DNA from 4 places in the Rhizobium sp. NLR10b genome. Region 4 is predicted to be linked to each of the others. Evidence: riboswitches for the same ligand, from Rfam matches in the RefSeq annotation. Region 4 holds a riboswitch; each other region holds the start of a gene.
The links. A riboswitch is a leader RNA that binds a small molecule or an ion and turns the genes downstream of it on or off. The one in region 4 is predicted to bind cobalamin.

Region 1 (7,301 bases), on a different contig from region 4:
AGTGGGTCAAAAGGACGCTGAAGCGCGCGGCTCACCTTCTCCCCGGCGGGGAGAAGGGGGGCCGAAGGGTCAGATGAGGCGGCCGCAGACTCGGCCTCGCTTGCGCTCAGCCGCCCGCTCCTGCCGTCGCTCGCCCCCTCATCTGTCCTGGCGGACATCCTCTCCGCGCTGGGGAGAAGGGGGAAACTCAACCTAGCATCCGCAGCAATCGCTCGCTGCAAACTCGCATCACAGCCCTCTCCCAGCCCGCGCGGGACCCGCGCCAACGCCACGGTCAAGTCCGTCAGCAGCCGCCCCTCCGGCGACACGCCGAACACATGCAGCCCGTCACGGATCTGCATCTCCTTCAGATCGCAGAGATAGGCATCAAGCTTCTTCAGCGCCTCACTTTCGCTCTCGCCTTTCGCAATCCCCGCATCCCGATCCAGCCCGATATCGGCGACGAGATCGAGGATCTGGCGGCTGAGCAGCCGGATGCGGCGGGGATCGCCACCCGAAGCTTCGTAATATTCATCGACCAGCGCCTCCAGATCCTTGAGCGGTCCATAGCTTTCGGCCCGCGTCAACGGCGGCGTCAGGTGGTCGATGATGACGGCGGCGGTGCGGCGCTTCGCCTGCGTGCCCTCGCCGGGATCGTTGACGATAAAGGGATAAAGGTGCGGCAGCGGCCCGAGGATCGCTTCCGGGTAACATGTCTCAGACAGCGCCAGCGCCTTGCCCGGCAGCCATTCGAGATTGCCATGCTTTCCCATGTGGATGACGGCGTCGGCGCCAAATTCGCGCCGCAGGAAAGCATAGAAGGCAATATAGCCATGCGGCGGCACGAGATCCGGCGAATGATAGCTCTCCTTCGGATCGATATTGTAGCCGCGCGCCGGCTGGATGCCGACCAGGACGCCGCCGAAGCGGGCGAAAGGCAGGGCGAAGACGCCGTCGCGAAAATGGGGGTCGTTCTCTGGCTCGCCCCAGCGCGCCCTCACCTCATCCTGAATCTTTTTGGGAAGAGATTCCAGGAAGTTTTTGTAGCGACTGAGCGAAAGAGCCTCGCGGATGACCCGGCCGTCATGCCGGGAATTGGTCGGCCCCTCCATAAGATGCCAGATCAGCGCGTCGCCATCGGCCGGAACATCGGCGACCGGGTAACCCGTACCCGCCATCGCCCGAAGCACCTCGATGCTGCCGGCCGGCGTGTCGAGTCCGACGCCGTTGCCGAGTCGGCCGTCGCGGTTCGGATAATTCGCCATGATGAGGGCGATGCGCCTCCTATTGGCGGGCGTCCGGCGCAGCCGCACCCAACTGGCGGCGAGCTCCGCCGTATAGCGGAGCCGGCCGGCGTCGGGCAGGCTTGCCACGATGTTCGCCTCGACAGCCGCGTCGTAACGCGCCGCCGTCTTGAAGGACACCGCCCGCGCCAATACCCGCCCGTCGACTTCGGGCAGCGCCACATTCATGCCGAGGTCGCGCGCCGACAGACCCTGCGACGAGGTCACCCAGGCCTCCCGCGACGAAGCCGACAGGATTGCCTGCAGTACGACTGCGCCATCCGTCTCCAGCACAGTCGGTTGCCGGTCCGCGCCCGGCGCGGAGACCGCAAAGCCCGTTGTGTTGATGACGACATCCGGTTTCAACGCCGAAAACACGCTCTCGAGAATGCCTGTCGAAACGGGATCCTTTAGGCTGTAGGCAAAGACCGGCAGCGGCCGCAGGCCAAGTGCGGCCAGGGCCTCGACCAGCGCCTCGACCGGCCCGGTCTCGCCGCTCTGGACGAGGGCACGGTAGAAGCTGATGGCGACGATGGGGGACGTGGGTTCGAATTCCACCTCTTCTGTCGAGCTTGGTGTACCCCCCTCTGTCCTGCCGGACATCTCCCCCACAAGGGGGGAGATCGGGGATGCGAGGCTTCGCTCCATCTCTTCAGCCGAAAGTGCGGCATTCTCACGCATTTTTTTTGTTGGAAGTCCGAGCGACTTGCTGATCTCCCCCCTTGTGGGGGAGATGTCCGGCGAGACAAAGGGGGGGGCCCCACGCTTGACGGACGACGTTGGCGCGACATGCGAACCGACGACCCGCCGCCACTCTTCGACCCCGATCGCCCCTCGCCCCGGCCACCAGATCCCCGCCTTCATCAAAGGCACTGCCAGCGCCGGCTTCTCCGCGCCCGATAGCATCGCCGAGGCATAAGCAAGGAAGCTCCGCGTATTGGCGTCGCCGCCCTCGATCAGATAGACCCAGAGCGCGTTGAGATCGTCGAGGTCAACATTGGAGAAAGGAACCAGCCCCGCATCTGGCTTGGCATCGCCAGGCAATACTGCAATCAGTGCGCCGTTGCGGGCGGCAACGGCGTGCAGCGCCTCCAGCGCATAATGGAAATAGCTGGCGCCGCCGAGCGCACGCACGACGATCAGCTTGGCGTGCCGGGCCGTTCGCTCGACATAGGTATCGACTGACATCGGATGCTTGAGGCTCATCAGATTCGCGAGCCTCAGCGAATGCGGCATTCCCTCGCAGCCGCGATAGGCGGTAGCGACCGCGGCAAGTTCGGTGTCGGCAGCCGAAAGGAACAGCATATCGCCCGGCGACTGGCCGAGGTCGATTGCCTCTTCGCCGTCGCTGATCGTTCCCTGCTGGGCCAGAAGCAGATGCATCGATTATCCTTGAACGAGCGCTTCAATCGCCTTGCGCACCGCGCCCTGGTTCATTTCGTGCAAGCCGATGACGACGAGGCGCGTGCGGCGCGCCTCGCCCGCTGCCCAGGCGCGGTCGAAATACTGGTCGATGCGGCTGCCGACGGCCTGCAGTTGCAGGCGCATGGGCTTGCCCGAGACGTCGATGAAGCCCTTGAGGCGCAGCACATCATGCTCGGCGATGATGCCCTTCAGCTTCTCGACAAAGCCTGTCGGATCGGAAACAGCGCCGAGTTCGACAACGAAGCTGTCGAACTCGTCGTGGTCGTGTGGCGCCCCATCCTCGTGCTCCAGCTCGTGATGGGATTTGCGGTTGGCGATATCGTCTTCCGCGCCGATGCCGAGGCCGAGCAACACGCCTGCCGGCACCTCGCCATTCCTGGCCTCGATCATGACCGGCTTGCGGGCGATGCGGGAGGCGACTTCGTTCTTCACGCGGCCCAGGCCATCCCCATCGATCAGGTCGGTCTTGTTGAGGACGATGAGATCGGCGCATGTGAGCTGGTCTTCGAACAGCTCCTCGATCGGGCTCTCGTGATCGAGCGAGTCGTCCTCGACGCGCGCCGCCTCGACAGCAGCATGGTCATCGGCGAAACGGCCGGCGGCAACGGCCGCACTGTCGACAACCGTAATGACGCCGTCGACGGTCACCTGGGTGCGGATATCAGGCCAGTTGAAGGCGGAGACCAGCGGCTGCGGCAGGGCGAGGCCGGAGGTTTCGATGACGATATGGTCAGGCCGCTGTTCGCGCTCCAGGAGCTTCGTCATCGTTGGAATGAAATCGTCGGCGACGGTGCAGCAGATGCAGCCATTGGTGAGCTCGATAATGTCGTCCTCGCTGCAATTCTCCGCGCCGCAGCCCTTCAGCACCTCGCCATCGACACCGAGATCGCCGAATTCGTTGATGATAAGCGCAATCTTTTTGCCGCCGGCATTGGTGAGCAGGTTGCGGATCATCGTCGTCTTGCCGGCGCCAAGGAAGCCGGTGATGACGGTTGCGGGGATTTTCTGCTGGATCATGGAACTTCAACCCTTCATTTTCAGCGGCAGACCGGCCGCGATGAAATAGACTTCGTCGGCCTGCGCCGCGATTATTTGGTGCAGCCGTCCGGCATGATCGCGAAAATCGCGCGCCATCCGATTGTCAGGCACGATGCCGAGGCCAACCTCGTTGGAAACGAAGACCAGCCGCGCCTTGGCGCCAGGCAGGAAATCAGCGAGCGCGGCAAATTCCACAGCCATCTCGCGCTCCGCCATCATCAGGTTGGTCACCCAGAGAGTCAGGCAATCGACAAGCACAATGCGCCCCTCGCCGTCGATCGCGGCAAGCACGCCGAGAAGATCGAGCGGCTCCTCATGCGTCGTCCAGGAAGGGCCGCGATCGGCCTTGTGCTGGGCAATACGCGTCTGCATCTCCTCGTCCCAGGCACGGCCGGTGGCGAGGTAGTGGCGCTCGTCGCCGCTTGCCATAACGAGATTTTCGGCAAAACGGGATTTGCCGGAACGGGCGCCGCCGAGGATGAGGGTGTGGGAGGGGGCAGCCGTCATGCCCAGACAGTCCTATGACCGGATGCGGTACCCCGCCCCACCTCATTCCTGTGCTTGTCATAGGAATCCAGCCACGGCGCGTCGGCGCCGTGAATAATTCTATGCTGCCGTGAAGGGATTCTCCTGTGCCCAAGGACTTGGGCCCGCTGGATTCCTGTGACAAGCACAGGAATGAGGGAGGAAAGGAAACTCCTTCCCAGCGGCCCCGTGCCGGACGGCGGCGGCATCTGCAAGTCAACTTCCAAGCGCACCACCAGAGGCGGCGCTGAATTCAATCGTTCAGCCAAAACAACCTCCGTGCTGGCAGCGGGTCTCTTGCCCAGGGTTGGGCTTTTCGCCCGGCACGGAAGGCAGGTCTCCTGGCTCGCGGTTATCGGCGGCGATCGGGGCGAACCGGAAGTCCGGTCGCCCCTGATCGTGCCAGCGGATCTGCCTCGCCTTCCCGGCTGCCTCGGTGAAAAGGTGGACGATTCGTAGAGATAGAGGCGTCCGACCCCGGTTGATCACCATGCATTTCCAGTGGCTTTTCCGGCATGCCGCCCATCCCGCCCGCCTGCACGATTGCAGCCCGCCGGCCGAAAGGGTTCGATGCCGGATGGAAGACCCTGACCGCTCTACAGTCGCGCGGTCGGCTGTGATGAATGCGCCCGATGTGGGTCCGCCCCGTCACATTCCCTTTTCATCCGGAAGGCGAAATGCCGATCCGGAACCATCCGTTATCCCTGGGATGGTTAGGCAAGCCGGGGGGTGAAGTCAACCGACCTTCGAAACCGCTCCAGCTCCAGACTGCGCAAAAGATCGGCCAACACCACTGACCCTACCGGAAATATCGTCTATTATCAGCGGCTTACGTCATAAATATTTGACCCGACCGTCGGCTTTTCGCCGCAATTGCGTTGCAAGGCGACTGCACCTCCGCCCTTGACCCGGCCTCTCATCGCCTAGTTGTCTAGCCATGCTTATGAAATTGGATCGGCGCCGCCTGCGCACGCTGCGTGTTTTCTTCGATCCGGGCCGGCTGCGCGCCCTGACGCGCCGCAGCGAAGTTGGCTTGTCGCTGGCAGGCGCCATCGTCGGCATCGCCTCGGGTCTTGCCGTGACCGGCATGAGCTATGTCTCCAACGAGTTGCACCAGCTAGTTTTCGGCATCGCCGACAGCGAAAGGTTGAGCGCGTCGGTCATCGAGGACAAGATGCTGCTGCTTACCGCCCCGGTCATCGGCGGTACCCTGCTCGGCCTGCTGCTTCTGGTCCTCGCCAAACGGCGCAAGAAACCGATGGTCGACCCGATCGAGGCGAATGCGCTGCATGGCGGCCGCCTCTCGTTGACCGACAGCATCATCGTTGCCGTACAGAACCTGATCTCCAACGGCTTCGGCGCCTCCGTCGGTCTGGAGGCCGGCTATACCCAGCTCGCCGCCGGCATTGCCTCCAAATTCGGCCTCAAGCTGCAGCTGCGCCGCTCGGACCTGCGCATACTCGTCGGTTGCGGCGCGGCCGGCGCCATCGCCGCCGCTTTCAACGCGCCGCTGACGGGCGCCTTCTACGCCTTCGAGCTGATCATCGGCACCTACACCATCGTGTCGTTGACCCCGGTCGTCGTCTCCGCCCTCGTTTCAACCCTCATCGCAAGGTTGCTTGCCGAGGGCGATTTCACCATCGATATCGGCAGCTTCGGCTCGGTCGTGCCGGCCGATTATATCCCGGCGCTGCTGCTCGGCGTCTTCTGCGCCGGCGTTGGCATTCTCCTCATGCAGGGCGTGGCCTTCGTCGAGGAGGTGGCGCGCAAAAGCTCGATTGCCCCGCCCTTTCGCCCGGCGCTCGGCGGCATTATCGTCGGGCTTCTGGCGATGATTTCGCCGCAGGTGCTCTCGGCTGGCCACGGCGCGCTGCATCTGAACCTCTCCCGCGACGTGGCAATCCCGGCGCTGATCGGTCTCTTCCTCCTGAAATCCCTTGCCTCGGCGATCTCGATCGGCTCCGGTTTCAGAGGCGGGCTGTTCTTCGCCTCGCTGTTCATGGGCGCCCTGCTCGGCAAGCTCTTTGCTTATTGCGGCCCCTATTTCGCCGATGCGACATTGACGCCGGTCATTTATGCCGTGGTCGGGATGAGTTCCCTGGCGGTCGCCGTCATTGGCGGGCCATTGACGATGACCTTTCTGGCGCTCGAAATCACTGGCGATTTCCCGATCACGGCACTGGTTCTTGCCGCCGTCATCACCTCCTCGCTCGTCGTGCGCTCGACCTTCGGCTACTCCTTCGCCACATGGCGCTTCCACCTGCGCGGCGAAAGCATCCGCAGCGCCCACGACGTTGGCTGGATCCGCAATCTGACGGTGAACAAGCTGATGCGCGCCGACGTGAAGACGGCAAAGGCCGATATCTCGCTGGAAGACTTCAAGAAGGCCTTCCCGATCGGCTCAACCCAACGCGTCATTCTCACAGAGGAGAACGAAAAATATGCTGGCCTCGTGCTCGTGCCCGAGATCTACGCCAATCCGACCGACGCCCAGGACGAGAGCCAGAGGCTTGCCGATTTCGTCCGCTACCGCAATGATTTCCTGCAGCCGCAGATGAATGCAAAGCAGGCGGCGGCGATCTTCGACAGGAGCGAAAGCGAAGCGCTCGCCGTCGTCAACAATCTGATCGAGCGCAAGGTGGTGGGACAGCTCAGCGAAAGCCACACGCTGCGCCGCTACAGCGAAGAACTCGACCGGCGCCGCCGCGAGGTGTCGGGCGAGATTTGAGCGAGCCTAAGAAGCGGCGCGGGCAAGCCTGTAAACGTCGGCTCTCTTCGAAACGCCGCGCAGATCGAAAGCGCCGAGATAGTCGCAGGGCACGGCGCAGGTCGCTGCGAAGCTTTCTGACAACAGCAGGGGCTGCTCAAGCGTTCCGCACAGCTTTTCAAGCCGCGACGCCTCGTTGACGGCCCTGCCGATCACGGTGAAGTCCAGCCGGCCCTGGGCGCCGACATTTCCGTAAAAAACCTCGCCGAGATGCAAGACGACATCAATACCGATATCGGGGCCACCATCCAGCGTCCGTTCGCGATTGAGCTCCTCGTTTGCCC
Region 2 (7,301 bases), on a different contig from region 4:
TCGCTTGCGCCCCGATCGCTCGCAAGCGTCATCAGATCATGCGGCTCGAAGCGATGACGCGTCACCGGCAGCGCCGTCAGCTTCGCATTGGCATAGCGCCGCGACGCCTCGGTGCGGGCGATACGGTCGGCCGTCAGCGGCAGGATCGCGCCATAGAGCCATTCCGGGCTGCCGGACATGAAGATGATGCCCTCGGGATCGGAGACGAAGATCTTGTATTCGCCGCCGCTCCAGGAGGATTCGATCATGTCGATATCGACCTTGAAGACGATGACACCGCGAATATCCGCGCCGACCCTGATCGGGGCAGAGAAATAGTAGCCGCGCTTTAGCGATGTGGTGCCGAGAGCATAAAACCGCGCCTGCCGGCCTTCGATCGCCTCCTGGAAATAAGGCCGGTAATTGAAATTCTGGCCGACGAAGCTCCCCGGTCCATCGTAATTGCTCGCCGCGATCGTCTCCCCGTCCGGCTTCACCACATAGATGTCGGAAGATTTTAAGAGCCCGTTGATCTCCTTGAGATAGAGATTGGCCGCATCACGCAGTGCCATGTCGTCGGGCGCGCTGACCAGTTCCTTGATATCGTCGTGATCGGCGATCAGCGCCGGCAGCGCCTCGTAGCGGTTGAGGTGGCCGCTGAGCGCCGAGACGGCAAGGCGTAGCGCCGTTCCCGCCTGAGCGGAAGCCTCCTCCATATAGGCGCGCGTCGCAATCGCGCTTCCATAGGTGAAGAAGGCGAAGATGACGAGCGGCACCAGCAGCAGCGCCGCGGTAGCACGATATCTCGAAGACAGATCCGGCTCCTCCCTTTCTGCCTTCACTCCCCAGCAAGGCATGCCCGACGGCTCAGTCTAATGAGGCAAGCGAAGATTTCCAAGAGCTCGCCGAAACTTGACACTCGGCAGGGACGGATGTCCTATTGCTGCACCGCAAGGAGACCCGTTCATGAGCGACGACCAGATGCCCGCCGACAGCAAGCTCACAAACTCCAAACGCCGCTGGGCATCCGAGGGCAAGTTCCTGACCGGCCGCATCAGCCGTCCCGAGGCCGAGCGCCTGCCGCCCGGCCAGCACCTCGTCAAGAACTGGCCGGTGCTCGATCTCGGCCAGCAACCGGTCATTTCAACCGGGAGCTGGCAGCTTGAAGTACGCGGCCTGGTCGAAACGACACTCACCCTCACCTGGACGGAATTCCAGGCGATCGAGCAGAGAACCAGGATCAGCGACATCCACTGCGTCACCACCTGGTCGCGCTACGATAACAAATGGAACGGCGTTTCGACGCGGGATCTGCTCGATCGCGCCATGCCGAGGCCGGAAGCAGCCTACGTGATGCTGACGAGCTACGACGGCTACACCACCAATCTGCCGCTCGCCGATTTCGCCGCCGAGGATGCGATCCTGGCGACCTCCTGGGAAGGCCTGCCGCTGACACCGGAGCACGGAGGCCCGTTGCGGCTCGTCGTGCCGCATCTCTATTTCTGGAAGAGCGCCAAATGGCTGCGCCGCATCGAGTTAATCGCCGCCGACGAGGCCGGCTTCTGGGAAAAGAACGGCTACCATATGTATGGCGATCCGTGGCGCGAGCAGCGCTATTCCGACGACTGAGCCTTCGGCCGCGAGACGCGACGAAGCGCGAGAACGGCCAGACCGAACAGAGCGGCCAACCCCGTCAGTGACGCCATGCTGGCAGGATGAAGCGGCACCTTGCTCCAGCTCGGCTTGATAATATCGGCGGTGTTGAAAGCCTCACCGCTGAACTGGCAGGTGATGAAGGCAAGTCCGCGGCCCGCCATGTCGGCGTCGATGGCCGAGATGATTTCGCCCGCCGCGGTTGCCTCTCGCGGCATCTCACGCATCGCCATCAGCACGGCTTTCGTCGCCGCGAGATAGGCATGGGCGCATTCGTTGAAAGGGCTTTCCTCGTCCGTCACGCTGCCCGGCATCCGGCCCCAGAGGCAATAGGAATACTGGATTTCCGAGTAGTTCAGGACACGCCGGAACGATTCGTTCGTATCGGCCGCCCGCGACGCCAGCATGCTGATGCTGCTGCGATACTCCGAAATGACCGCCATCTCGCCGTGGGAAATTGCCGGAATAACGAGCCCGGGATGAGAGCCGCCAGAGTTGCTCCCATGGGCGAGGGCATTTCCGATAAACATTGGCAACAGGCTCGCGATGAGACCGAGAAAAGCAAACCTGCCGATATGCCGCATCACCGGAACGCCGGCCGCAGACCGCTCTTGGCGGCAAGACGTCTTTCGGCCAGCGCTCCGAAAACCAGACCGAGCGTTGCCCAAAGGATCGCGTGCATTCCGAGCGTGGTCGTGCGGAACCGCCAGAGCACCATCGCCGAGAAATTCTCGGGCACCTCATTGATCGGCGGCAGCAGATAAAGCACGAAGCCGATGAAGACGAGATAGGCGACGCCGGCGATAATCGCGCCGTTCCAGAGACCGAAGCGCTCGCCAAGGCGGCGCGACAGCGCGATCGCGGCAATCAGCGACGCGAGCGAAACAACGATCATAAGGAAGAACAGTTCGGTCCTGGCGCCGATCGTATCGGGATTGCCGACAGCCGGCGGGTTGGCCGGATATTTGATGGCGGGAACGAGCACGACCGCCACGAAGGCGGCAATGGCGATGACGGCCGAGGTGCCGCGCGCCGATAGGCTGCTGAAGCGGCCGTGCACGAAGGCGAAGGCGAGCGAAAAAAGCCCGCCGACGGCGATGCTGTAGGCCATGACGCCTGTGAAAAGGCCGAGGCCGGCCTGCGTGGCCCGGCTGACGATTTCAGGTTCGGCAGCTTCGCCCGCCGCCTGGGCGCTCGCTTCCTCGAAGGCGATTGCCGCATCGACCAGCGGCTCGCCGAAGGTATGGGCGAACGCGAAAACGAGGATGCCAGCAATCAGGCCCGCGAGCATGCCGCGAAGCAGAAGCTTTCCAACCATGTCAGTATTCCCCCTTGTCGCGCAAAACTGTGCAGCGGTTTTGCGATAACGACATGCGTAAAACAAAGACCTAAAGCGCGAGAAGCGAATCCGAAAGATCGCGATGCGCTTTAGTGGCAGGGAAATCCGAGGAGATGGCGGCCGTCATGCACGAATTCGTGCACATACATGCCGTTGAACAGCGCCATCGCGCCCTCCTCGGTGCCGACGAAATAAAGAACGATGAGCATCAGCAGACCGCCGAAGATCGCCCAGGGAAGGATTTCCCCTACAGGGATCTGCGCCGGCGCCGCGACAGGCGCGAAAGTGGTGTCAGACATGTATTCCTCCGGAATGACGCGTTCAGTCGAAAGAGTGTTGTGCGGCAGGGTCTGACTTCCAGCGTGAAGAAGTTTCGACACGCTGGTCACAGTGGCGCGACCGCGCCGGATTTCCACCGGCTTCCAAACCCGCAACAGCACGGTTATATCTTCACGCCGAAGAGACTGTCAACGAAACTTCACGAAGCCGGCAAAGGCCGTCCCCATCCCGTCATCGGAGATCAGAACAATCGTGAATATGCGCCTCACCTGGATCTGCCACGGCGCGACGTCGGCGAACCGCAAGGCCCAGTTTCCGCTCGACGAACCGCTGGAAGAAAAGGCCGTGGAAGAAGCAGCCAGGATGGCCGCCCTCCCCCACGCCGATCGTATTGTCACAAGCCCCGCCATGCGCGCCCTCCAGACGGCTGAGGCGCTCCGTCTCGAAGCGCAGATTGATCCGTCGCTTCGAGATTGCGACCATGGCCGCTGGGCTGGCAGGCCGATCGAGGCGATCGAGGCGGAAGAGCCGGAAAACCTCACGGCCTGGATGACCGAGCCGGGGGTGGCCCCTCACGGCGGCGAGAGTGTTTTCGACCTGCGAAAGCGCGTCGCTGGCTGGATGGATGCCCAGTCCGCCCGAAGCGGTCACGTGATCGCCATCAGCCACGCGGCCGTCATCCGGGCTGCAGTCGCCCACGTGCTTCAGGCGCCACCCTCCTCCTTCTGGCTGAGCGACGTCGAGCCACTCGCCATCCTTCGGATGACCAGCAACGGAAGCCGCTGGTCGCTGCGCTTCCAGCATTAGAGATTCCTTATTTTATCCAGCCTTGCACAAGCAAATCGCGTCATTGCTGTTGAACCCGGTTTTGCGGGGACTACTTCCTTGTCCCAAGGAGATGGAAGAATGACATATGATTGGAGTGGAGAGCGTACACGGCGCCTGCGGTTGATGCGCGTCGCCACGTTCACGGTTTTGGCCGGTCTCATCCTCAGCGTTCCGCTGCTGATCGTCACCGCCTGAAGCACTGGAAAAGGCGAGCGATGCGTCAGCACGCTCGCCTTCGTTCTTCTGGGCATCTTTTCGGCCCAATCACCTGTAGCAACATTCTTCCTGAACGGGACCGGCGAAACAGCCGCAGTGCCGGTCCTGGCCGCATCGCAACGCTATCCGTCTGCCGGCGGCTCACCGCAAACCGCCCCCTCCGATAATTCGCCTTCTGGTTTCAACGAACATTTCAGACTTTCGTGATATCTCGGCGCGGGTGGAGTTGGAGAAGGCATAATGCCGGTGTTTTTCCAGAGCAGAGCCGGAAGGCAATGCATGTCGATCGTCGGTTTGGGGATTACCCTCTGGCTCCTAGCTACATTGCTGCGGTTCGACGACAGCCTGGTTTCCTTCATGACCGCTTTCCGTGAATACGGCGCCGACAAGCTCGTTCTGGGACTCGGCATCGCCGGCACCATGAGCTTCATCTACTCGGTGCTGCGTATTGCCGATCTGCGCAAGGAAATGGAACTGCGCGCCGCCGCCCAGGCAAAGGCCGACTGGACGGCAACGCACGACCATCTGACCAAGCTGCCGAACCGCTATGCCTTCGAGCGCAAAATCCTCTCACGGCCGGTCAGAAGCGACGAGGCCGAAATCGAGGAATGGAACCAAAACGTCACCATCTTCTCCGTCGACCTCGACGGCTTCAAAAAGGTCAACGATCTCGTCGGCCACAAGGGCGGCGACGTCTTGTTGGTCGAAGTTGCCAAACGCATCTGCGCGCTCGGCAATGCCGATTGCGTCTACCGCTTCGGCGGTGACGAATTCATCGTCGTCGCCTTTGCCCTGACGACACAACGCGAGGAGCGCTTCGCCAAGCTGCTGATCCAGGCCGTCACCCGCCCGATTCATATCGATGGTTTTGCCGTCGAAGTCGGCGCCAGCGTCGGCTACGATCGTTGGGTCGAGGGCAGCGAGCCGCTGGAAGACGCCGCCCACCGTGCCGATCTCGCCATGTATGAGGCCAAATCACGCGGCCCCAACCATCATCTCGTCTTCGAAAATTCGATGCAGGATAGGGTAACGGAACGCGCCTCCTTGGAAACCAGACTGCGCGCCGCGATCGCCAATAAGGCGATCAAGCCTTTCTATCAACCGCTGATTGATCTGAAGACCGGCCAGCTTTGCGGTTTCGAAGCCCTCGCGCGCTGGATCGGCGAGGATGGCGTCAACATTCCGCCGACTGTTTTCATCGACATTGCCGAGGAGACCGGGATGATCACCGCCTTGTTCGAGGATCTCCTTGCGCAGGCCTGCAGCGATGCGCTCACCTGGCCGGAGCATGTCACGTTGTCCTTCAACGTCTCGCCGGTGCAGATGGAAGACAGGCTGCTGACGTCCCGCATCCTCAAGGTCCTTTCGGCAAGCCGGCTACCGCCGCAACGCCTGGAAGTTGAGATCACCGAAAACGCGCTGATTCAGGATCCCGCTATCGCCGCCGTCATTCTCGAAGAGCTGCACGCGGCCGGCATTCAGATCGCTCTCGATGATTTCGGCACAGGCTATTCGAGCCTCGCCCAGCTCGCCCGCTACCGCTTCGACAAGATCAAGATCGACAAAAGCTTCATCGCCACCTATCGCGATGACGAACGCCAGGAAAAAATCGTCCGCGCCATGCTTGGCCTCGGCAGAAGCCTCAATATCAAGACGACTGCGGAAGGTGTCGAGGAGCATGGCCAGCTTGCCTTCCTGCTGCAGCTCGGCTGCGACATCGGCCAGGGTTACCTTTTCGGCAAGGCGATGCCCGCCGCCGAGGCGAGCATCTTCATCCGCGATCGCAACGTCAATCTGGCGTCAACGGCCTGAGCCCAGCTTATTTCAACAGAACCCAAGCTTTTGCGTCCCGATCGGCCGCCACGCACCGTCTTGTTGCGCACGGGGGGCTATTGCAGCTGGAGCTCTTGCCGCCATTGTGCCGCCAATGCTCAATGACCGCACGTGCGAGGTTGACAGGCGTGGGGATCGACCGAAGCAAAGGCAACCGCCAAATGATGCCTTTCCAGCGGGAGTTTCGGCGCTAGGTTCGCCCATCGTGACGACTGCGCGGGCTCTCTGAAGACATGTCATTCCCCGACCTTCTCCTGACCTTCAATGCCGGCTCATCGACTGTGAAGATCGGGGTCTTCTCAATTGATGACGCCGGGGCACGACGCCTCGGCAAGGGCGTCATCGATCTCCGCGCCGAGCCGCTCTCGCTTGACCTGACCAAGGGATCGCAGACATTCGACATGCCGCTGAAGGCGGAGGTGACGGACGATCTGCACGGAGTCATCGACGAGACCTTCACGCGTCTCGCCGATCATTTCGATATGGCGGCCGCAGCCGCGGCCGGTCACCGCGTCGTCCATGGCGGCGAGCGCTTCACGAGCGCCGTCGCGCTTGATGACGCCGCCACCGATGGGATCGAAGCGCTGATCCCGCTCGCACCCCTGCACCAACCGCAAGCGCTGCGCTTCATCCGCGCGCTCCGCCATCTGAAGCCACATCTTGTCCAGACAGCCTCCTTCGACACGGCCTTCCATGCCACGCAGGACGATCTCGTGCGCCGCCTCGCCATACCCCGTTCCCTGCATGAGGAGGGCATCAAGCGTTACGGCTTCCACGGACTTTCCTACAAGTTCATCGCCAGTGAACTCGCGCGCAAGGCGCCGCATGCGGCAAAGGCTGTGGTCGCCCATCTCGGCAGCGGCGCCAGCCTCTGTGCGATGGAAAACGGCATCAGCCGCGATTGCAGCATGGGCTTTTCCACCCTCGACGGCATCCCGATGGCGACACGCCCGGGCTGGCTCGATCCCGGCGTGATCCTGCATCTGGCAGGAGAGAGAAAACGATCGCTGGGTGAGATCGAGGATCTGCTCTATCAACGCTCAGGCCTGCTCGGCGTTTCCGGCATCAGCGCCGATACGCGCGATCTGTTGACGGACGGACGGCCGGAAGCGCGCCAGGCGATCGATCTGTTCATCCTGCGCATTGCCGGCGAAATCGGCCGCATGGCGGTAAC
Region 3 (7,301 bases), on a different contig from region 4:
TCGAAGTCGCCGTCAGCGACCGCATCGTCGCGAATGCGAGCGAGACGGATATTGCGAACTTACGGGTTCTAGCTTCACGCTTCGACGATCTGGTGCTGAACGGCACCATGCTTGAACTTTACGAAGCCAATCTCGCCTTCCACCGCCATCTGCTTGCTCTCGCAGGCAACCAGGAACTCGTGGAACTGATCACGGAGATTCGGCAGCGGACATCCTCTGCGCCGGTGTCGCAGTGGCGAACGCGCGCCCGCATCGAGCAATCCGGTCGCGAACATCAACAGATGGTCGATGCGATAGAGAGACGCGACACCGATGGTCTGATGGAGCTGACGCGCAGGCACATTCTTCAAGCTTGATCGGCCTCGATGACGCGGCAGCTGTTGCTGGAACTTGGGATAACCGGAAATCGCTGGAGGGTGCATTTTTCGCCACCTCCGGCATGACCTCGTGGCTTTTATGCAATGGAACCGCCTGGAGTTTTGGCGCCGTGCCATCTCAACCATCCGCAGCCAGTTGATATCCCCATATCATGCACCTCGTACCGACAGCCGCCCTCCATACGCAAGCTCATCCGCGCGTTCGTTGCCGGCTATGCCGGAATGGCCCTTGCACCAGGCAATGGTCACCAGGGCGTTCTGCGAGAATTGAAGATCGACCGCTTTCCAGAGTTCCGCATTAGCGATCGTCCGGCTTCGGGCGTTCCCATTCGGACTGCTTTTCTTCCAGCCGTTATTCTTCCAAATGTGCCGCCTGTCGTTGCAGCCTTTGACGGCATAGATCGAATCCGACCAGATGGTCGCGGCTTCGCCCGTTGCTTCGCTATTGATCCACATGATTGCCTTCAAGACGGCGGTCAATTCCATCGAATTATTGGCGGAATCACGCATACCGCCGAAGCTGGACGCGATTTCCGCAGCCTCGCGATAGGCGACGAAGGCCCAGCCTCCGTGCCCGGAACCGGGGTCATAACAACCGTCCACAAAGACGTGGAGACCGTGGCTTTTCGGTAGTCCGGCCGTCGTTGTGGGGGAGCCTAGCTCATTGGAAATGCCCGCCATTTTCGCCTTCGCTGCGCCCCGCCCGGACCGGCGCGATTTGCGACGGCCACCCGAAGCCGACATTGGAATTGAACGTTCCCTTGTGTCAACTATTGACGACCGTGGGGCCGACAGCGCCTACTGCCGATGGGAAACTGTGAGGGGCAGCGCCATGGACAATCCGTTGAGCAGGGCCGGCAAGCGGGATCATGCCGTAACCGTTCGCCGTATTCTCAAGGTCAATCACGCCGGCGAATTCGGCGCAATTCGCATCTACGGGGCACAGATCTGGATGGCCCGTCGGCTGTTTCCTGAGATCGGGCCCGCACTTCGCGAAATGCGGGACGACGAGATCGAGCATTGCCGCCTGTTTCGCGACGCGATGCCATCCAGGAATGCCAAGCCATGTCGCGTCATGGCATTCTGGAGCCTCGGCGGTTATCTGCTCGGTTTCCTGACGGCCCTCGGCGGGCGTAACATGATCTGGGTCTGCACCGAGGCGGTTGAAAGCACAGTTCACCGCCATCTCGAAGATCAATTGATCTTCCTCAAGAGCCGCGATCCACAGCTTCACGGCCTCATCGCTTCGATCCAAGAAGAGGAGTTGGCGCATCTCAGGGAGGCCGAGAGGAACCAGACGAAACGCGGCATCGGCCACGCCCTGCTTCTGCCAGTCATCGCCGCGCTCACGGACCAGATGATCTGGCTCTCGACATGGGGAGACTCAAGCTGGATGCGTGCCGAAATAGCCCGCTCCAAGGGTGTTTGATGGTCTGGCAGCCGCTTCTGGCGCCATTCAGTCATCACCGGTCTTGGCCCAAAGCAGGCATTGCTCTGGGCCAAAGGGCTCAATGGTCTGGAGACGGCGAAGTCAGTTCTTCGCAGGTGGCTTGGGAGGCTCGGCCAGGTTGATCCGGTTGCCCTCACCGTCGAATATCTGAGCCACGAGCCCAAAGTCGCCTTCGATTTTTTTGGCGAGTTGCAAGCCCTGACGCGAAAGCCTTTCGAGCTCAACCTCGAGCTCGCGGACGACGATCGTTATGATCCCGTTGCCGGCGCGTTTGTCATCCTTCCAGACCTGCAGGCCGGCCCCGCCCATGTTACGCCACTGAGCCATGCCCGCTATCGGTTTGCTATCTGCGGGGCGTCCCATGAGCTTTTCATACCAGATGAGCGCCTCGTCAAAGTTGGAAACGGTGGCGGAGGCGAAGATGCTCTGGACAGTTATTGAAGTGGTGGTCATGTTGTACTCCTTGTTGGACAAATGGATGTCGTGCAGGAGTTCTCGATTTCGACAGGCCGCGCAAAAAAGCTTGCGGTCATCACAAAACTTTTGAGCGCTGTTCTTCGAGGTGGCGCCGTTCTGCCTCCGACCAACACAATCCGATAGCGACTGTGAAAGCTTCCGCCGCCTCGACATGCCTGCCTAGCTCGGCGCAAATCTGCGCGCGGGCCGTCCAGTACGGCAGGTAGTCGGCCATTCGCGGATCGCCGGCAAGCGCATGTATGTCACCAAGCGCCGCGTCTGCCTGCCCTATCCGCACGAGAGCCACGGACCGATTGAGCGTCACGACGGGCGACGGAGCAATCCTGCCCAGCACGTCATAGAGGGAAACGACGTCCTGCCAGTTTGAGATGCCGCTCAAACGGCGCGCGACATGGGCAGATTGGATGGCCGCCTCTATCTGGTAGCGGCCAGTCGGACCCTTTGCGTTGGCTTCTCGCAGGAGACCCTCGGCGAGGCGCAATTGATCGTGATCCCAAAGTCCGACATCCTGGCTGTCCAGCGGTACGAATGCACCGTCGGGGGCCCTGCGGGATGATCGCCGCGCCTCCGTATAAAGCATCAGCGCAAGAAGACCTTTCGGCTCCGGCTCATGCGGAAGCAGGGATACAACCACGCTTGCAAGCCAGATTGCCTCTTGTCCAAGCGCTTCCGCCCTGTCGATGTCCATCCACCCGCTGGTATAGGCGGCGTAGATGGAGGCGAGTATCGGCGGCAGCCGGTGCGATAGTTCCTCCTTTTCCGGCACGAGGAACGGAATTTTCCCATCCCTGATCCTCGCCTTGGCTCTTACGAGCCTCTGGCCCATGGCCCTCGGAGAGACGAGAAACCGCGCGGCGATGTCTGCAGCGGTCAGGCCCAGCACGGTCTGGAGGATCAGCGGCGTTCGCGCGGAGGCATCGATGCCAGGATGTGCGCAGGCAAACATGAGCGCCAGTCGCCTGTCCGCAATTTCCTCATCCATTTCCGCCGCTGCCGAGAGTTCCTCGGCGATGAGGGTAAGACGATCGGCGCTCTTCGCCTTCACTTTGTCCTTGCGCCAGTCGTCGAGCTTGCGCCTGCGCGCGATCGTCAACAGCCAGGCATCGGGGTTATCGGGCACGCCATCGACAGGCCATTTTTCGAGAGCCGTGAGGAAAGCAGTCGCGAGCGCATCCTCGGCGGACGCGATATCACCCAAGCGCGCGCCAAGATAGGCGACGAGGCGACCATAGCTCTCGCGCGCCACTCGCTCTGCTACACCTCGGGCAACGGTGGAACCCGAAACCGTCATCCTGCATGTTCCGACGCATCCCTGATGCGACGAACCTCAACCGTTCCCCAGGACGCAGCAGGGCAGCGCGCCGCCCATTTGTTGGCTTCGTCCATATCGGCAACGTCTATGATAAAGTACCCACCGAACTGTTCGCGAACATCCGCATAAGGGCCGTCCAGAACACTGACGTCATTCCCTTGAACGCGAACGACACTCGCCTCAGAGGAACCGACCAGGGCATTGCTGGAGACGAATGCTGCCGCTTTCTCCAGCGCTTGCTGATAGGCATACATCTGGCCCATGAAGCGCGCCATGTCCTCGGGCGCTATGGACTTCCCGGCAGCTTCGTCCGCATGCAGCATCAGCATGTAGCGCATTTGCTTTATCCCCAGTGAAAACCAATCCCCAGCAGGAGCAAGCTGGGAGAATAACAATTCGGATGAAGAAGGGAACTGCTGTTAACGGCTGCAGTGTCCGTCGCCGGGGCAACGCTGTTGCCCGCATCTTCTGGATAAAATCGCGAAAATGCGCTAGGAATTGATCCAAGCTTATTAAGAGAAATACCTTAAGAGACAAGGTACGGCGAATGGACGCCACCTTTGACCGATCGACACTTTCTCACTTCCGGACGATGCCGTGAAACGCCGAAACCTGTCTCTTGCTCTTGTGCTTGCGCTGGCATCGCCGGCTGCCGCACACAGCAGCGCCGTCTGCAACGACCTGCGTGGTCGCCTGGCCGACCTACCACGATCGATCGGCAACAATAACGGGCAGGAAGCGCGCCAATATGCCAGCGCAATCGCCGAGCAGAACCTCGAGCTGCGCAAGGTCCGCAACGATCTGCGCAGCTATGGCTGCACCTCGGGTAGCATGGTGGTGATCGGCGGCGAGAATGCCGATTTTTGCGCCGAGCTTTCTGATGCCGAAGCCCGGATGGTCGACAATATCCGTTATCTCCAGGATCAGCGCGACGAGTTGCGCAGCCAGGCCGGCGATGACGACGCGCGCCGGGAATTGACGGCGGCCCTCGAACGCAATGGCTGCAGCAGCGACAATTTCTATGCCCCGACCGAGCGCAGCGCCAGCGATCCTGCCCCAAGCGTCGAGGAACAGGCGATGCGCACCGACACCTTCATCCCGCTTGGCGGCGGTGAAGAGGCCGATCCATTTTACGGCCTGCCGAGGGCCGAAATGTTTTCGCCGGTCAGCACCATTTGCGTTCGCAGCTGCGACGGCGGCTTCTTCCCGATCAGTTCGAACACCACCTCGGTCGATTTCGGCCGCGATGCGCAGACCTGCGCCAAGATGTGCCCCGGCATCGAGACCGAGCTCTTCTATCGCGACGTGACCAGCACCGAAGCCTCGAACATGATCTCGGTCGCAACAGGCGCGCCCTATAGCGCCATGAAGAACGCCTTTGCCTACAAGAACCGCGCTCCCGGCGAGAAAAATACCTGCGCCTGCAATCTGACCGCCTATTACGAGGAGATGCGCGGCAAGCAGACCCTGGGCGAACCGCCGCAGCAGGGCTCGATCACGACGGTCCGCACCAATCCGCCGGCGAAAGATACTGCGGCAGCAGCAGTCCCGCCGCAGCCATCCGTTCCCGAGCGTCCCTACGACCCCACGCAGAACAAGGTCCGTCAGGTCGGCCCGCAATTCCTTGCTGGCGACCAGGGCTCGATCGACCTTGCCAATCCGGCGACGCCGGGCCCGCAACCACAACAGCAGTAATTGCTAAGGGTCGTTGCGTCCCCATCCGTCGTGGAAAACCAGTTCCTCGAGCGGCAGCCGCTGCCGCCAGCCTTTGACCGAGAGTTCCGGTTCATCATAAAGCCGATCGACAAAGCCGGCGCAGAGCCAAGCGACCACCTCGATATGCTCGGGTATGCCGAGAATTGATTTCAGGTCGCCTTCACGAAAGATGCTGACCCAGCCGATGCCGACCCCTTCGGCGCGGGCCGCAAGCCAGAGGTTCTGGATGGCGCAAACGGTCGAATAGGAATCCATCCGCGGATTGTGCGTCCGTCCCAGCACCACGCTGCCGCCGCGAGTGGGATCGCAGGTCACGCATATGCCGAGCGGCGCCTCCACGATGCCTTCGAGCTTGAGGGACCGATAGGCCTGCCGCCGCTCGCCTTCGAACATCGACGCCGCCTCTTCGTTGGCCTTGGCAAAGGCGTCGCGCACGCGCGCACGGACAGCTGGACTATTCACCAGAATGAAATTCCATGGCTGCATGAAGCCGACCGACGGCGCATGATGGGCGGCTGTCAGGAGCCGCGCCACGACGTCGTCGGGCAACGGATCGGGCAGGAACTGGCTGCGCACGTCACGCCGCGTCATGATCGCGTGATACACGGCTTCGCGCTCAGCCAGCGAAAAACCGGACGCCGCCGAAAGGGCATCCGCATCAAAGGGTCGCATCGTCAAATCCCCAACAACGCAACCGCCCGCCGTCCGCGCGGGTTGGGTCTATCTCGCCAGGCCGGTCTTCTGACTTGGCTTCATCCATCTGCCGCAGCCTTCCCGGCAAAAGCCAGTGGCGCGATGAAGCGGCAGACGTCGGCCTTACAGCGTTGGGCACGTTCCGGCCTTGCACCGGATTCCCGATTCTCCCGCCTGGACGGCGGGCACCTGACGGCGCATCTATTTCAGGAAACCGACGCGGCGGCAAGTGCACGCAGACCGAACCTGAAACCACGGCTGCATATGGCTGATCGAGGGGCGGATCACCGGGCAGACAACCCCCTCCTCGGCGATCTTTTGGTCGCAGGAGGAAACAGCCTCTGTGTGCCCGCCCATCCTCCTCTACTTTATGATTTATTCACACATCAAATCCACACTGCCTTTGCGCGTTTTGGGTCGCAAACTCCGACATGGGCATGAGCGCTCGTGATGTGACCGTCAGCGTCGATGCCGCGCTGATGTGCCGGTCGCGAAGATGGTCGACCGAGCCGCAATTCCAGGCTCCACGGATGTTCCAATTCTTGAAAACGATGCCCCTGACAGCCAAGCTGGCGGCGATTATCGTTGCCGTCAATCTCTGCGGCATTTCCGCCTTGGCCACCTATACATGGATGTATGAAACCCGGGCGCTGGTTGACGGCGCCCACGCAAATTGGTCCAAGGATGCGGAGCAGTTTGCATCTCTGGCCGCCGGCGGCGTCAAATGGGGCAAGGCGAACGCCGTTCGCGAGGCTTATTCGCTGTATCGTGACGATCCCTCGCTCGATCTTGTGCAATTTGCCGCATTCAACGCAGAGCTCGCTGCCGTCGACAGCTGGACCCGCGACGGCGTTTCCGGTTTGCCAACGCCGGCCGACCTGGCGACCCGCCTCAGCGCAAAACCCGACAAAACGACGATCGATGACAGCGGAATGTCCGCCGGTTTGGTCACGATTATCGCGCCGCTGCCGCTGGACAAGTCGGGCAAGACAACCGGCTACATCGTCACGAACTGGTCTGTCGAAAAAATCACTTCCGAAGTCCGCCAGAAGGTCCTCGTTTCGCTGCTCACGCAGTCCGCCATCACCGTTCTCGCCGTCATCGCTTTCCTCCTCGCCATGCGCAGCCTCGTTGGCAGGCCGCTCAGGATCCTCAGCAAACGAATTGGCGCGCTGCAGAATGGCGACCTCGCCTCCTCCGTCGCCTACAAGGAGAATGGCGACGAAATCGGCTTCCTCGCCCGTGCGCTGGAGGTCTTCCGTCACGAGGCGATCGC
Region 4 (7,301 bases):
CGGCCTTGCCTTCCAGCTGCCTGCGCACCTCCTCTGCCCCCTGATGGATCGCGTTGACGGGGCTCTTCAGGAACTCCGGCGTGTTTTCGACACCATAGGCGAATGTGTTGATCTTCGCCTCCGCCATGCCCTCCTTCCAGAGGATGCGGGCGCCTATCCATTGTGGATGGTTCGTCCTGAAATGCAGCGTCGCGCGCGCCACAGGCACTCCGGCCGCCAACAGCTTCTCGCACATTGCCACCAGGATGTTGTCGATAAAGCGCTCGCCGCGCGTCTCGTTCACCAGCCAGTCGAGGATCCGCCTCCTGCGGATCGGCCAGGTGCCTTCGTCCGTTTCAACAACAGCCCCGGCATTGTTCAAAAAAGAGGACATCGAAACCCCACTACGCCGCATCACCGACGAATACCGAATTCAGTTTCCGTGAATGTGGTCGATGGCGAAGCAAAAGATAAGGGGAGACTGCAATTAAGTCTCAGAAATCCCAGTCTTCATCTTCGGTAGCCACTGCCTTGCCGATGACATAGGAGGACCTGGAGCCGGAGAAGAAGTCGTGGTTCTCGTCGGCATTCGGCGACAGCGCCGACAGGATCGCCGGATTGACCTTGCAGGCCTCAGTCGGGAACAGCGCCTCGTAGCCGAGGTTCATCAACGCCTTGTTGGCGTTGTAATGCAGGAACTTCTTGACGTCTTCGCTGAGCCCGACGCCGTCATAGAGCGCCTCGGTATATCTCGCCTCGTTGTCGTAGAGTTCGAGCAAGAGGTCGAAAGCGAAATCCTTGATCTCCTGCCGGCGCTCTTCGGACAACAGCTCCAGTCCGCGCTGAAACTTGTAGCCGATATAATAGCCGTGCACCGCCTCGTCCCGAATGATCAGCCGGATCATATCGGCCGTATTGGTGAGCTTTGCCCGGCTCGACCAGTACATCGGCAGATAGAAGCCGGAATAGAACAGGAAGCTCTCGAGGAAGACGCTCGCGACCTTCTTCTTCAAGGGATCGCCAGAGGCATATTGCTCCATGATCAGCGCCGATTTCCGCTGCAGGAATTCATTCTCTTCCGACCAGCGATAGGCATCGTCGACATCTGGCGTCAGGCAGAGCGTCGAGAAGATCGAGGAATAGGAGCGTGCATGCACCGCCTCCATGAAGGAGATATTGGAGAGCACTGCCTCCTCGTGCGGTGTTGCCGCGTCCTCCATCAGCTTGACGGCGCCGACGCCGTTCTGGATCGTGTCGAGCAGCGTCAATCCGGTGAAGACCCGGATCGTGAGCTGCTGCTCGGCCGCAGTCAGGGTTGCCCAGGAGGGGATATCGTTCGACAGCGGCACCTTCTCCGGCAGCCAGAAATTGCCGGTGAGGCGATTCCAGACTTCGAGATCCTTGTCGTCCTCGATGCGGTTCCAGTTGATGGCGCGGACGCGGCTGATCGGCTTTACGGCTATGTTCATGATGATGATGTCTTTCCAATAGATTGTTGGCGTTCGCAGCCGCCTCACCCTACCCTCTCTCCGAGGGGAAAGGGGATGTCGCGCCTGCCGCAGATGTCTTCTCCCCATCGGGGGAGAAAGTAACGGCAGGCGGATGAGGGGCCACTCGCGCAAAGGCTCGCGGCCGAAATCAAATCACAGCGTACAAGACACACACCCCTGCACCTCGGTGCCCGACAGCGCCATCTGGCGAAGGCGGATGTAGTAGATTGTCTTGATGCCCTTCTTCCAGGCGTAAATCTGCGCCTTGTTGATATCGCGCGTCGTCGCCGTGTCGCGGAAGAACAGGGTCAGCGACAGGCCCTGATCGACGTGCTGGGTCGCCGCCGCGTAGGTATCGATGATCTTCTCCGGCCCGATCTCATAGGCGTCCTGGTAAAAGTCGAGATTGTCGCTGGTCATGAACGGCGCCGGATAATAGACGCGGCCGATCTTGCCTTCCTTGCGGATCTCGATCTTCGAGACGATCGGATGGATCGAGGAGGTCGAGTGGTTGATATAGGAGATCGATCCCGTCGGCGGCACCGCCTGCAGGTTCTGGTTATAGAGGCCGGAGGCCATCACCGCCTTCTTCAGCGCAAGCCAGTCTTCCCTCGTCGGAACGGGGATGCCTGATTTGTCGAACAGCGCCTGCACCTTTCCGGTCGCCGGCTTCCATTCCTGCTCCGTATATTTGTTGAAATATTCGCCCGAGGCATATTTCGAATTCTCGAAGCCCTTGAAGCTGGTGCCGCGTTCGACCGCAAGCAGGTTCGAGGCGCGGATCGCGTGGTAGGTCACCGTATAGAAATAGATGTTGGTGAAATCGACGCCTTCCTCGGAGCCGTAAAAGATGCGTTCGCGGGCGAGATAGCCGTGCAGGTTCATCTGGCCGAGGCCAATCGCATGGCTCTCGTCATTGCCTTTCTCGATCGAGGGAACCGAGGCGATATGGCTCATGTCCGACACCGCCGTCAGCGCCCGGATCGAGGTCTCGATCGTCTTACCGAAATCGGCCGAATCCATCGCCGCTGCAATGTTCAGCGAGCCGAGATTGCAGGAAATGTCCTTGCCGAGATCCTTATAGGAGAGGTCGCCATTATATTCGCTCGCCTCACTCACCTGCAGGATCTCCGAGCAGAGATTGCTCATGGAGATGCGGCCGGCGATCGGGTTCGCCCGGTTCACCGTGTCCTCGAACATGATGTAGGGGTAACCGCTCTCGAACTGGATTTCGGCGATCACCTGGAAGAATTCCCGCGCCTTGATCTTCTTCTTCGAGATACGGGCGTCCGCCACCATCTCCCGGTACTTTTCCGTCACCGAGATCTCGGTGAAGGGTACGCCGTAGGCCCGCTCCACGTCATAGGGCGAGAACAGGTACATGTCCTCATTGTTCCTGGCGAGCTCGAAGGTGATATCAGGCACGACGACGCCGAGCGACAGCGTCTTGATGCGGATCTTCTCATCGGCATTTTCGCGCTTGGTGTCGAGGAAACGCATGATGTCGGGATGATGCGCGTTGAGATAGACCGCGCCCGCGCCTTGGCGCGCGCCGAGCTGGTTGGCGTAGGAGAAGCTATCTTCCAAGAGCTTCATCACCGGGATGATGCCGGAGGACTGGTTCTCGATCTGCTTGATCGGCGCGCCGGCCTCGCGGATATTCGTCAGCGACAGCGCCACGCCGCCGCCGCGCTTCGATAGCTGCAGTGCCGAATTGATCGACCGGCCGATCGATTCCATATTGTCCTCGACCCGCAGCAGGAAGCAGGAAACGAGTTCGCCGCGCTGCTTCTTGCCGGCATTCAAGAAAGTCGGCGTCGCCGGCTGGAAACGCCCGGAAATGATCTCGTCGACCATGTCACGGGCAAGCGCCTCATCGCCCCGCGCCAAGGTCAGCGCCACCATGCAGATGCGGTCCTCATAGCGCTCGAGATAGCGCTTTCCGTCGAAGGTCTTCAGCGTATAGCTGGTGTAATATTTGAAAGCGCCGAGGAAGGTCGGGAAGCGGAATTTCCGCGCATAGGCCTGATCGAACAGGCCGCGGACGAAATTGAAGGAATACTGGTCGAGAACCTCCCGCTCGTAATAGCCCTCGGTCACGAGGTAATCGAGCTTTTCCCGGAGATTGTGAAAGAACACGGTGTTCTGGTTCACATGCTGCAGGAAATACTGCTTGGCCGCCATGCGGTCCTTGTCGAGCTGGATCCTGCCCTCATCGTCATAGAGGTTCAGCATCGCGTTCAGTGCGTGATAGTCGAGTGTTTCGGCCGCTTTAAGTGGTTTTGCGCCTGTATCCCGCGTCAGATTTGTTCCCGTGTCCAAAATCGTCCCATCCCGTCTTTGACATTGGCGACATCCTCGGCTGTTCCCAGGAGCTCGAACCGGTAGAGGTACGGCACCTGGCACTTCTTCGAGATGACGTCGCCGGCAAGCCCGTAGGTCTCGCCAAAATTGCTGTTGCCCGCGGCAATCACGCCGCGGATGTTGGAGCGGTTTTCCGCCTCTTTGAGGAAACGGATCACCTGCTTGGGCACGGCGCCCTTGACGATCCCTGGGCCGCCGTCCCCACAATAGGTGGGCGAGATCAGCACATAGGGTTCGCGAATGTGGATGTCTTCAGCGCCGACGGGAATGCGCGTCGCGCGCAATCCCAACTTCTCGACGAAACGATGGGTGTTCCCGGATCGGCTGGAATAATAGACGATCAGCCCCACCGCTTTTCTCCGGTCAGGAGAGCGCGCTGATCATGTCGGGGCGGAAGCCCGCCCAATGCTGCTCGCCGGCAACGACGACCGGAACCTGCATGTAGCCCATGCCAAGCACGCGATCGAGCGCTTCGGCATCCTCGGAAATATCGACGATCTCATAATCGACGCCCAGGCGATCGAGGGCGCGGTAAGTGGCCGTGCATTGGACACAGGCCGGCTTGCTGTAAACGGTAACGCTCATCATCTTCCTCGTGATGTCAGTGAATGCAGGACACAGGACTGGGATCGGGCGCCGTGCGACGTCCGGGGCAACGCTTGATAATGATCTGGCAAAGTTGGCGCTTTAAACGCCCGACATCATCCCTCGCAGGATGTGCACGGGCGGCGGCTTTGATGTTCTCGACATGACTTCAAACCCCCGAAATGCTCATGCGGACGTTCGGGGCAGCGCAACAGACACGGATCATTCCGCTTCATGCACGCGACCTTCCGGACACCCCGCCCGTGGACGTTTCGTTCGAGGCAGGTCTCCTGGCTCACGGGTCGAAGCACCCTGCCCCAGCCTTCCCGGAGCATCATGCTCCAGTGACCTGAAATCGGACAGTTGCTCGCCGCTTACAGTTGCGGGGGCAGCTCCGGCATTGTCGCACCATGATGGCGCAGCGCACCGTATTCCCGTCTTAGCCCGCGATCCTCACGAATCGAAGGAACCTTGAACACTAGATATAGTACGCGAATCGTAATTCACGTCAACGGATGGTTTGTGCATTGCGTTACGGCAGGTTTGAAATCGCTGCATTCCTGTGAAAAACATGGACAACGAAAGCTTAACGAAAACAGGCTTGGAGATGACCGTGGTGGGGCTGGCCTATAGCCAGCTGCCAGGCTGCGGATAGACGACGCAAAACCCGCGACGTCATCCTCGGCCTTGTGCTGCCTTGTGCCGACGATCCACCCAGGTCCATTCTGAAAATAAGAGCTTTCCTGCCAGATAATTGCAGTGGTGAGATGCTCGGCACAAGGCCGAGCATGAGACCTTGTCAGCAAACTGAGCGCCGACCTAACGGATGACCGGCCCCGAATCGCTGGTCTTCAAACCGCCACCGGCAAAACATTCATCCCCGTACACGAAGCAGCCTGAGCGCGTTGATCGTCACCAGCACCGTGGCACCGGTATCGGCGAGGATCGCCGGCCAGAGCCCGGTCATGCCGGCGATCGTCGTCACCAGGAAGACAGCCTTCAGCCCGATCGCAATGGTGATATTCTCAAGGATATTGCGCATCGTCCGCTTGGAAAGCGCGATCATCCGCGCCACGTCGCCGACGCGTCCATGCAGCACGGCGGCATCCGCGGTCTCCAGCGCCACATCGGTGCCGCCGCCCATGGCGATACCGATGTCGGCGGCGGCGAGCGCCGGCGCGTCGTTGATGCCGTCGCCGACCTTGGCGACGACGAAGCCCTGACGCTTCAATTCGCCGACGACCCGCTGCTTGTCTTCGGGCATCATCTCGCCGCGCCAGTCGATATCGAGCATGCCGGCGACGGCTGCCGCCGTCCGCTTGTTGTCGCCGGTCAGCATCATCGCCTTGACACCGGCCAATTTGAGCGCGGAGAGCCCCGCCCCGGCATCCTCGCGCGGCTCGTCGCGCATGGCGATCAGGCCGGCCGCAGTGCCATTGACGAGCAGCACCGATACGCTCTTGCCCTCATCATTGAGCCCTGCAATACGCGCTTCCTGCTCCCCGTTCAGCGCCCCGCACTCGCGGGCGGCGGGCGGCGACAAGAGATCCAATGTCTCGCCGCCGACCTTGCCGGTGACACCGTTGCCCGGCAGCGCTTCCAGTTCGAAGGCCGGCGGCACGGGCACGCCGTCCGCCTTGGCGCGGTGGAGAATCGCCAGTGCCAGCGGATGGCTGGAGCCCTGCTCGAGCACAGCCGCGCGCGACAGGAGCTGCGCCTCGCCCAATCCGAAGGAAACAATGTCCGTCACCCGAGGCTTGCCTTCCGTCAACGTGCCTGTCTTGTCGAAGGCGACCATCGTCACCGTGCCGAGCGTCTCCAGCACCGCGCCGCCCTTCATTAAGAGCCCGCGCCGCGCGCCCGCCGACAGCGAAGCGGCGATCGCCGCCGGCGTCGAAATGACGAGCGCGCAGGGGCAGCCGATCAGCAGGATGGCAAGGCCTTTGTAGATCCATTCACCCCACGCGCCGCCGAGAAACAACGGCGGAACGACCGCGACAAGTGCGGCGACGACGACCACGCCCGGCGTGTAATAGCGAGAGAACCGATCGATGAAGCGCTCCGTCGGCGCCTTCGATTCCTGCGCTTCTTCCACCAGCTTGACGACGCGGGCGATGGTATTGTCGGCAGCGGCCGCCGTGACGCGAACCCTGAGCACCGCATCACCGTTGACCGTACCGGCATAGACGCCGGCATCGACGCCCTTGCGCACCGGCGTGCTCTCGCCCGTCACCGGGGCCTCGTCGATCGCACTCTCGCCTGAGACGATGACGCCGTCCGCCGAAATGCGGTCGCCGGGGCGAACCATGATGACCGCGCCGACGGCAAGGCTTTCCGCCGGCACCTCCCGCATCTGGCCATTGTCTTCGAGCAGCGCGGTTTTCGGCACCAGGGCCGTCAGCGACTGGATGCTTTCGCGCGCCTTGCCCGCCGCCACGCCTTCGAGCAACTCGCCGACGAGGAACAGGAAGACGACGGTCGCCGCTTCCTCGCCCGCATTGATGATGACGGCGCCGACGGCGGCGATCGTCATCAGCATCTCGATCGAAAACGGCGTGCCGGACAAAGCCGCCATGACGGCTCGCCGCGCAATCGGCAGCAGACCGACCAGTATCGCGACGAAGAAGGCGTAGGACGCACTCGCCGGCACCACATGGCCGACGGCATAGGCGGCAACGAGCGCTCCACCCGAAAAAATGGTCAGCCGGCCCTTCCTGCTCCGCCACCAGCGACCGGCCATCGGCGCATGGTCGTCCCCATGCCGGCCGTCAATTTCCTTCTCGTCGTCATGGGCATGGTCGTGATCATGAGCGGTATGATCGTGATGATGGTGCGGGCGGTCTTCACGCGCGAGCTTCGCATTTCCGGTAAACGGCGAGACGG

Region 1: it holds a riboswitch for cobalamin, as region 4 does, so the genes downstream of both, cobU (bifunctional adenosylcobinamide kinase/adenosylcobinamide-phosphate guanylyltransferase) here and nrdH (glutaredoxin-like protein NrdH) in region 4, are expected to answer to the same signal.
Region 2: it holds a riboswitch for cobalamin, as region 4 does, so the genes downstream of both, HJB91_RS10690 (CbtB domain-containing protein) here and nrdH (glutaredoxin-like protein NrdH) in region 4, are expected to answer to the same signal.
Region 3: it holds a riboswitch for cobalamin, as region 4 does, so the genes downstream of both, bluB (5,6-dimethylbenzimidazole synthase) here and nrdH (glutaredoxin-like protein NrdH) in region 4, are expected to answer to the same signal.

The regions. Positions count from the first base shown of each region.
Region 1 covers NZ_JABDWV010000002.1:417,700-425,000, reverse strand. The annotation lists gene cobN (cobaltochelatase subunit CobN) at 1-2,645, opposite strand, end outside; gene cobW (cobalamin biosynthesis protein CobW) at 2,649-3,704, opposite strand; gene cobU (bifunctional adenosylcobinamide kinase/adenosylcobinamide-phosphate guanylyltransferase) at 3,711-4,232, opposite strand; cobalamin riboswitch at 4,564-4,961, opposite strand; gene HJB91_RS04555 (chloride channel protein) at 5,188-6,978, shown strand; gene HJB91_RS04550 (adenylate/guanylate cyclase domain-containing protein) at 6,985-7,301, opposite strand, start outside.
Region 2 covers NZ_JABDWV010000005.1:353,083-360,383, reverse strand. The annotation lists gene HJB91_RS10710 (sensor histidine kinase) at 1-836, opposite strand, end outside; gene HJB91_RS10705 (sulfite oxidase-like oxidoreductase) at 946-1,608, shown strand; gene HJB91_RS10700 (hypothetical protein) at 1,593-2,162, opposite strand; gene HJB91_RS10695 (CbtA family protein) at 2,216-2,950, opposite strand; gene HJB91_RS10690 (CbtB domain-containing protein) at 3,061-3,270, opposite strand; cobalamin riboswitch at 3,296-3,446, opposite strand; gene HJB91_RS10685 (histidine phosphatase family protein) at 3,503-4,057, shown strand; gene HJB91_RS10680 (bifunctional diguanylate cyclase/phosphodiesterase) at 4,535-6,106, shown strand; gene HJB91_RS10675 (acetate/propionate family kinase) at 6,361-7,301, shown strand, end outside.
Region 3 covers NZ_JABDWV010000012.1:145,436-152,736, forward strand. The annotation lists gene HJB91_RS20480 (GntR family transcriptional regulator) at 1-356, shown strand, start outside; gene HJB91_RS20485 (ribonuclease H) at 528-1,058, opposite strand; gene HJB91_RS20490 (demethoxyubiquinone hydroxylase family protein) at 1,210-1,806, shown strand; gene HJB91_RS20495 (VOC family protein) at 1,909-2,280, opposite strand; gene HJB91_RS20500 (RNA polymerase sigma factor) at 2,360-3,595, opposite strand; gene HJB91_RS20505 (YciI family protein) at 3,592-3,954, opposite strand; gene HJB91_RS20510 (DUF2865 domain-containing protein) at 4,214-5,311, shown strand; gene bluB (5,6-dimethylbenzimidazole synthase) at 5,315-6,004, opposite strand; cobalamin riboswitch at 6,046-6,233, opposite strand; gene HJB91_RS20520 (HAMP domain-containing methyl-accepting chemotaxis protein) at 6,556-7,301, shown strand, end outside.
Region 4 covers NZ_JABDWV010000029.1:4,402-11,702, forward strand. The annotation lists gene HJB91_RS29425 (adenylate/guanylate cyclase domain-containing protein) at 1-373, opposite strand, end outside; gene nrdF (class 1b ribonucleoside-diphosphate reductase subunit beta) at 474-1,448, opposite strand; gene nrdE (class 1b ribonucleoside-diphosphate reductase subunit alpha) at 1,623-3,791, opposite strand; gene nrdI (class Ib ribonucleoside-diphosphate reductase assembly flavoprotein NrdI) at 3,770-4,183, opposite strand; gene nrdH (glutaredoxin-like protein NrdH) at 4,197-4,418, opposite strand; cobalamin riboswitch at 4,681-4,907, opposite strand; gene HJB91_RS29450 (heavy metal translocating P-type ATPase) at 5,293-7,301, opposite strand, start outside.